One region of the Rhizobium sp. BK529 genome, then DNA from elsewhere that is predicted to be linked to it. Evidence: predicted binding sites of a transcription regulator. Region 1 holds the regulator's gene; the other holds the start of a gene.
The links. Region 1 encodes PhoB, which activates phosphate uptake and scavenging genes when phosphate is short. Its sites were predicted from a motif close to TGTCATNNANCTGTCAT; they were not measured.

Region 1 (4,062 bases):
AGCTGACAGAGCGCACCTGCAAGTGGCCGGTCGGCGACCCGCTGAAGGACGACTTCTACTTCTGCGGCTGCGACTCCCCGGATTCATCGCCCTACTGCAACTATCATGCGCGCCTCGCCTATCAGCCGGTCAGCGAACGCCGCAAGGCTGTCCGGGTCGCCTGATCGGCGACCTCCAACAGACCAAACGTACCGTCACCCCTCCTCGCCGATGCGCGGAGGGGTGATTTTTTTAGCCGGCACAGGAGCGCGGGAAAACGGCTCCCGGCCACGGTCGTTCGAAGGCCGAGCTCTGCCGGCCTTCCACCATGCCTGACAATGCGAACTTATGTGGCCAACATCACCGATGCGTTTCAGCCTCGACCGGCATGGAACGGTCGTCATGGCGCTGTAGCGCGATTTTCTGATCCAGATGCGGTATTCTCGTCGAGTAGCACGGCGCAAACAGTCGCTCAGGGGTGCCAATGGAGATCGATCCGAAGCGCATGACAATGGGATTCGTCGGGACGGGCACGATTACAGAGGCCGTCGTCACCGGATTGGGCAAGACAGCGTTTCGCGACACACCGATCGTGCTGTCACCGCGTAACGCAGGCGTCGCCGCCCGTCTCGCGGCGGCAAACGAGAATGTGTCGATCGCTTTAAGCAATCAGGATGTCCTCGACCGCTCCGATCTCGCATTTTTGGCCGTGAGGCCGCAAATTGCCGAGGAGGTCGTCCGCTCGCTCCGATTTCGGCCGGGCCACCATGTCATCAGCTTTGTCGCGGCCACGCCAATGGATCAACTGCTGGCGTGGATCGATCCACCGGTTCGCCTAAGCCTGGCAATTCCACTTCCGTTCGTCGCAGATCTTCAGGGGGCGACTGCGATCTACCCGCCCGACGAAGTTTCCCACGCCCTCTTTTCGGCGCTCGGAACGGCGATCCAGGTTGAAAACAAACTTGAGTTCGAACTTCTCGCGGTGGCGAGCTGCCTGATGGCCAGCTATTTCGGCATCCTTGAGGCGACGTCGACCTGGCTGCAGAGCCAGGGGCTTTCGGGACCGTCTGGCGACGCCTACCTCCGTCAATTGTTTTCCGGCCTCGCCCATGCCGCCCGTTCAAAACCTATGGCGAGTTTCGACGAGCTCATCGGTGAGCATTCGACCAAGGGCGGATTGAATGAACAGGTGCTCGAAGACTTTCGCGCGTTCGGCGGCATGGCGGCTCTGCAAAAGGCTCTTGATCGAATTCTTGCGCGCATCCGCCTGTAAAAGCAGGTTCTTTCGAGGCTCGCTTCGGCGCTGGGTGTCGGCTTTCATTAGGAGTTGGGAGTTCCACATAGACAAACAGGCCGCCCGTCAAGCGGGCGACCCGTCTGGACCTCCGATCACTCGGATTAAGCTTCCATGGAATATCCCGCACCGCGGACGGTGCGGATGACGTCCTGCATGTTGGAGAAGTTCAGCGCCTTGCGCAGGCGGCCGACATGGACGTCGACGGTGCGTTCGTCCACATAGATGTCATGGCCCCAGACGCCGTCCAGAAGCTGGGAACGGGAGAAGACCCGGCCCGGCGATGACATCAGGAATTCCAGCAGGCGGAATTCGGTGGGACCGAGGCGGACTTCGCGGCTCTTGCGATGAACGCGATGGGTTTCGCGATCGAGCTCGATATCTCCACACTTCAGAACGGTGGAGAGAACCTCGGGACGGGCGCGGCGCAGCATCGCCTTGACGCGGGCGACAAGCTCCGGCGTGGAGAAGGGCTTGACGACATAGTCGTCGGCGCCGGTCGAGAGACCGCGAACGCGCTCGCTTTCCTCGCCGCGTGCCGTCAGCATGATGATCGGCAGGCGCTCGGTCTCCGGTCGCATGCGCAGTCGGCGGCAGAGCTCGATGCCGGAAACGCCCGGCAGCATCCAGTCAAGGATGAGCAGGTCCGGCGTGCGCTCCTGAAGCCGGATTTCCGCCTCGTCGCCACGGAGGATCGTATCCACCTCGAAACCTTCCGCTTCGAGGTTGTAGCGGAGAAGCACGCTGAGTGCCTCTTCATCTTCAACAACTGCAACTCTTGGGATCATGCGTGTCAGTCTCCTAATGCATGATCCTTAAACCGGGGGTGATTTAAACAAGGGACCATGCAGAAACTCGGAATTGGCTGCACCTAAAGCGTGTCGCGATCCTTCGGATCCGCTGCCGCGCTGTAAGCTTTTTTCGCATGTCGTTATCGCAAAACCGCTGCACACTTTTGCGCGACATGCTTTCTGCGCGCCCCCGGCGAGGGCGCGCATGCAATGGGCAGGTCCGGATTACTCCGTGACTGCGCCGACGGTGTTGGAGCTGTCGTCCTTCGGACGCTCGCCCTCCGGCTGGGAACCGGTTGCCATGTAGTAGATCGTCTCGGCGATGTTGGTCGCATGATCGCCGATGCGCTCGATGTTCTTGGCGCAGAAGAGAAGATGCGTGCAGCTCGTGATGTTGCGCGGATCTTCCATCATGTAGGTCAGGAGTTCGCGGAACAGCGAGGTGTACATCGCGTCGATTTCATCGTCGCGCTCGCGGATCGACTTTGCCTTGTCGGCCGAACGCGTCGTGTAGACGTCGAGCACTTCCTTGAGCTGGACGAGCGCCAGTTCGGAAAGATGCTCGAGACCGCGGGCGAGCTTGCGCGGAACGCCGGTGCTCTGCACGGCGATGACACGCTTGGCCGTGTTCTTGCCGAGATCGCCGACGCGCTCGAGGTCGGCGGCGATACGGATCGAACCCATGATCTCGCGAAGGTCGGAGGCCATCGGCTGGCGACGGGCGATCGTGACAATCGCCTTGTCGTTGATTTCGCGCTCGGCATGATCGAGGATCACGTCGTCCGAGATGACTTTCTGTGCGAGCGCGGTGTCACCGTTGACGAGCGCGCGAACAGCGTCGGCACCCATCTGTTCGGCAAGGCCGCCCATCTCGGCAATGCGCCGGGACAGGAACTTCAGGTCGTCATCGTAAGCAGAGAAAATATGTGTCGATGCCATGGGGCTTTGTCCTCGAAAATCGGGAAGGCTTCACATCTCCAAACTCAGCCGAACCGGCCCATGATATAGTCCTGGGTACGCGGATCGTCCGGGTTGGTGAACATCTTGTCGGTGTCGTTCTCCTCGACCAGGTTGCCGAGGTGGAACATGGCTGTACGCTGTGATACGCGCGCGGCCTGCTGCATGGAATGCGTCACGATGACGATGGTGTAGTTTTCACGCAGCTCGTGGATCAGCTCTTCGACCTTGGCGGTTGCGATCGGGTCGAGCGCCGAGCAGGGCTCGTCCATCAGGATGACTTCCGGGCTGACGGCGACGGCGCGTGCGATGCACAGACGCTGCTGCTGGCCGCCGGAAAGCCCGGTGCCGGATTCATGCACGCGATCCTTGACTTCATTCCAGAGGCCGGCGCGCTGCAGGCTGGACTCGACGATCTGGTCGAGGTCTGCCTTGGACTTGGCGAGGCCGTGAATGCGCGGGCCATACGAGACGTTTTCGTAGATCGACTTCGGGAACGGGTTCGGCTTCTGGAACACCATGCCGACACGGGCGCGGAGTTCGACGACGTCGATGTCGGGATCGTAGATGTCGTCGCTGTCGAGCGTGATCTTGCCGGTCACGCGGCAGCCGTCGATCGTGTCGTTCATGCGGTTCAGCGACCGAAGGAAGGTAGACTTGCCGCAGCCGGACGGGCCGATCAGGGCGGTCACGGTGTTTTCGCGGATGTTCAGATTGACATCGAAAAGGGCGCGCTTTTCGCCGTAATAAACGGAGACATCCTGACCGATCATCTTATACGGGACGTTGCTCATTTTCTGGTCCAGCGCCTTCTCAACTGCTGCTTCCGTCAACATGTTCATGATCTCTACTCCGTTTACCAGCGGCGCTCAAAGCGACGACGCAAGAGGATAGCTCCGATGTTCATGACGATCAGGAACAGGAGCAGGACGATGATGGCACCCGAGGTTCTTTCCACGAAGGCGCGCTCGGCTTCGTTGGCCCACATGTAGACCTGAACCGGAAGTGCGGTGGAGGGATCGAGCGGAGTGGTCGGCGCCT
Region 2 (4,062 bases), 2.6 Mb from region 1:
TTTTCGAAGAAATGATGCGCGCTGGAGCCAAGCGGCGACTTCGGCAGAATTTCGATCCATGCCGTCGCATCGGTTGGATCGCCGCTCTCGACGAAGGCAGCTTCGATGGAGCAATGCGGCGGGTAATTGCCGGTAAAAAAGCTGGTATCGACATCGAAGCCGAAGATGCGGCCTGGCATGGCGAGCTTGACAATTGCCCAGTCGTGGCCGGGAACGCGCTTGCGGCGGCTTTCCCAGCCGTCCATGTACTTGCCGTTGTCGTCGTAAAGATCCGGATCGAAGCTTGCCGGCACATCCTGCAGCATGCGCTCTAGCGGCGCGAAGAACTCGTCCGTGGCATAAAGCCCCTTGGCGCCGAGACGGGCCGAGGCGAGGTTGATGGCGCCGTTGGCAAAGGCCGGCAGGCTGGTATCGGTCGTATCGGTCATTCAGGTCTCCGAAAGCATGGATGTCAGGCGCAGCAGCGCGATCTTTTCGACCTCGGCTGCCGCAGTCACGAATTCTTCGTCGCTGGTATTGTCGATCCGTTTTTCGAAAGCGGCGAGGATATCGTCCTTGTTCAGCCCCTTCACCGCGATGATGAAAGGAAAGCCGAATTTCTGCGTATAGGCGGCATTGAGCTCGGTGAAACGGGCGTGCTCTTCAGGGTTCAACCGGTCGAGCCCGGCGCTCGCCTGTTCCTTTTTGCTCTCTTCAGTCAATTCACCCGATATCGCCAGCCTCCCGGCAAGATCGGGATGAGCGCGCAAGACGCCGAGACGCTCCTCCTTGCTTGCCGCACGGAAAATGGCGACGAGCTCCGTGTGCACGCGGTCCACCGTCAGCTTTTCACCGACAAAGCCGTCATCATAGGCTCGCTCTGCGATGAAGGGCGAATGCTCGAAGACGCCGCCGAAGCGGGACACGAATTCACTACGCGAAATCATCAGATCGTCTCCGGCTTATGGTTCGCATGCCAGTGCTGTGCAATCTCGATGCGGCGCGGGATCCAGACCTTGTCGTGCTTCAGCACATATTCCATGAAACGCCTGAGCGACGCCGCACGACCCGGCCGGCCGACGAGACGGCAATGCAGGCCGACGGACATCATTTTCGGGCTGCCTTCCTTGCCCTCTTCATAGAGCGTGTCGAACGCATCCTTGAGATAGGTGAAGAACTGGTCGCCGGAATTGAAGCCTTGCGGCGTGGCGAAGCGCATGTCGTTGGTTTCAAGCGTATAGGGAATGATGAGGAAAGGCTTTTCGTCGATGCCTTTCACCCAATAGGGCAGATCGTCGGCATAAGAGTCCGACGAATAGAGGAAACCGCCCTCCTCCTGCACCAGCCGCAACGTATTATCGGAGGGCTTGCCCTGGTACATGCCGTAGGGCCGCTCGCCCGTCAGCTCCGTATGCAGCCGTACGGCTTCCTGAATGTGCTTGCGCTCCAGTTCCTCAGAGAAATCCTTGTACTCCAGCCAGCGATAGCCGTGGCTGGCGATCTCCCAGCCGGCTTCCTTCATGGCGGCGACCGCTTCCGGGTTGCGCGCCATCGCGAGAGTCACGCCATAGACGGTCGCTTGAACCTTGAGATCGGTGAAGAGACGCCAGAGCCGCCAGAAACCGGCGCGGGAGCCGTATTCGTAGATCGACTCCATGTTGAGATTGCGCTGGTTCGGCCAGGGCTGCGCGCCGACGATCTCCGACAGGAGATTTTCCGAAGCCGAATCGCCGTCAAGGATAGAGCTTTCGCCACCCTCTTCGTAATTGATGACGAACTGCACTGCGACGCGTGCCTCGCCGGGCCATTTCGGATCGGGCGTGGCGCGCCCATAGCCGACGAGATTACGCGGATAGGTCTCGGATACCATCAAATCACCTTCTGAAAAGACAGGTGAAACGGTAGCATCCACGGGCGGAATGTCGAGCCGTAAAACTGCGGTATCGCCTTTCGGCCTTCAGCGCGCGCCTCAGGCGATCTTGCGCGCGCTCACCTTGCCCATCGGGTGCAGCGAGTGCACGCGGAATGGTCCGCCGGTACCTTCCTCGATCATCAGCGCCACATTCGAGACCGTCACCGGTTCGAGCAGCACGGCGTCGAAGACAGAGCGTAGCGCCTGTTCGATGCGCGGCATGTCGACAGCGTTGACCGGTCCCGTAACCGGCATATGGAAGCGGAATTCATCCATCACGTAGGGGTTGCCCCAGCGATGCAGATTGGCGAATTGCGCCGCCGAAAGACCGTCCGGATCGCTGCGTTCGATATCCGCTTCACTTAGCGGCGCGCGGAAACGATCGAACTCCTGAACGATTGCCGAGGCAAGATAGTGAACCTGATCGCAGGGTCGGATCGGAGAGAGGCTATAGAAGGTGCCGAGGCGCGCAACCTCCAGACGCGGAATCTGGAAAGGCGTAAGCGTCCCGCAAAATCGCATCAGATCGCGCAGGAGTTGCGATTCGGAAACCTCTGAAGAGAGGTGGAAAGGAGCCTTCAACACGCCATGGAACCCGTAGCGACGCGGCACTGCCGTATGAAAGGCGATCTCGTGGATACCGAGACCGCGGACTGCCGGGGGCTCGACCATTTCGCCTGAAAATACGTTGCGGCCAAGCCAATTGGCGGCCACATGCGAGAGCGGATCGCTCGCTGATGGCGTGAAGCAAATGGCATAGCGCATGCAATTTCCTCCAACTGATTGAGGTGAGCGCGGATCACATTCCGCGCTTTCGATGCGCAAGCAGATAGGTGATTTGCATGACAGAATAACGAAACGGAGCGGCTTCTAATTCACGTTTAACGTGAAGAGACTGCGATGTGGTTTGAAATCGCAAAGCTTTCCGGCAATAAAAATTCTGCATTTGCATCGCTTGCAATGCATATTGCCGCTTCCGCCAGCCGGTGCGCGAGCCCGAAACTGACTTTGAACCCGCCGGTCAGGGCGATGAGATTCTGACTCTCGGGATGTGCGCCGACCATCGGATCTCGATCGATCGCCTTGGGCCGCAGTCCGGTCCAGCGCTCGACAACTGGCGCGTCGCGCAACGCGGGCACCATCTCGCGCGCGGCTTCAATCAGCGCGTCGAGCTGTTCATCCGTGGAAAAGGGATCGGCAAAGCTGTTCTCGCTGGTGCTGCCGACAGCCACATGTCCACCCTCATGCGCCACTACATAAAGCCCGTCTCGGAAGATGGTCGGCAAGCCAGGGTCGATATCGGCGGCAAGCAGCGCCGCCTGGCCTTTCACAGCCTGGCCGAGAGGACGTTGCAATCCCGTCGTCAGGGTCGCGAGCAAGGGAAAGGAGCGATGCCCGGCAGCAAGGATGCTGCGCCCGAAAGCGATTGTTCCGCCCTCGATCGCCGCAGTCCCCCGCGCCGGATCGAGCTTCGTTATCTCCGTATTCTCGAGCACGCGCACATGCCGTGCCGTCAGCAAGAAGGCCTTGAGGGCAGCAACCAGCCCACGGGGCGCAACACGAGCGGCAAGCGTGTCGTGCACGAAACCGCTTTCGCCGGCGGCCGGGTCGAGCCAGCCTTCACCCGGCGGCCGGTCCAGCACATGCCAATGGAAACGCCGTTCTCCCGCTCTCCAATAAACCTCGGCATCAGCGGAATGGCCAAGCGCGATCTTGCGCAGATGCGGCTTTGGCAGCGGAATAAGCCGGCCGGAGCGCCTATAACCGGCCGAAAGGCCGGTCGCCTCCTCAATGGTGGCAATCTCTGCCTCTAGTGAGACCAGCGCATCGAACTGGAACTGCTTCTTCGCCGACCAGCGATCCGGCATATGAGGCATCAAGGCGCCGAGCAGCCCGCCGCTCGCTCCGCTGCCGAGATGTCCGGCATCGACAAGCAGAGTTTTCATGCCGCGACGCTCGGCGTGGACGGCCGCCCATAGACCCATAATGCCACCACCGACAATCAGAAGGTCGATGGATGATTGACCCGAGACCGGGGCGGGACTATCGGCTTTTTCCATGACAGATATCAATCCCGATCAGATCGGCGCGGGCAAGCCGCAGCCCCTCGAATGGCGCGACGGCGATATGCCCTATTCGACCGCCTTTGGCGACCATTTTTATTGCCAGAC

Region 2: the regulator PhoB is predicted to act here: its motif matches at 2,734-2,750, upstream of FHX08_RS01460 (DUF1045 domain-containing protein).

Annotation. Positions count from the first base shown of each region.
Region 1 covers NZ_JACIAU010000001.1:2,920,495-2,924,556, forward strand. Annotated here, with positions in the region: gene FHX08_RS14700 (GcrA family cell cycle regulator) at 1-164, shown strand, start outside; gene FHX08_RS14705 (pyrroline-5-carboxylate reductase) at 464-1,252, shown strand; gene phoB (phosphate regulon transcriptional regulator PhoB) at 1,378-2,061, opposite strand; gene phoU (phosphate signaling complex protein PhoU) at 2,290-3,003, opposite strand; gene pstB (phosphate ABC transporter ATP-binding protein PstB) at 3,048-3,863, opposite strand; gene pstA (phosphate ABC transporter permease PstA) at 3,878-4,062, opposite strand, start outside.
Region 2 covers NZ_JACIAU010000001.1:297,355-301,416, reverse strand. Annotated here, with positions in the region: gene alc (allantoicase) at 1-428, opposite strand, end outside; gene uraD (2-oxo-4-hydroxy-4-carboxy-5-ureidoimidazoline decarboxylase) at 429-926, opposite strand; gene puuE (allantoinase PuuE) at 926-1,849, opposite strand; gene FHX08_RS01460 (DUF1045 domain-containing protein) at 1,949-2,656, opposite strand; gene FHX08_RS01455 (FAD-binding oxidoreductase) at 2,773-3,951, opposite strand; gene mnmD (tRNA (5-methylaminomethyl-2-thiouridine)(34)-methyltransferase MnmD) at 3,950-4,062, shown strand, end outside.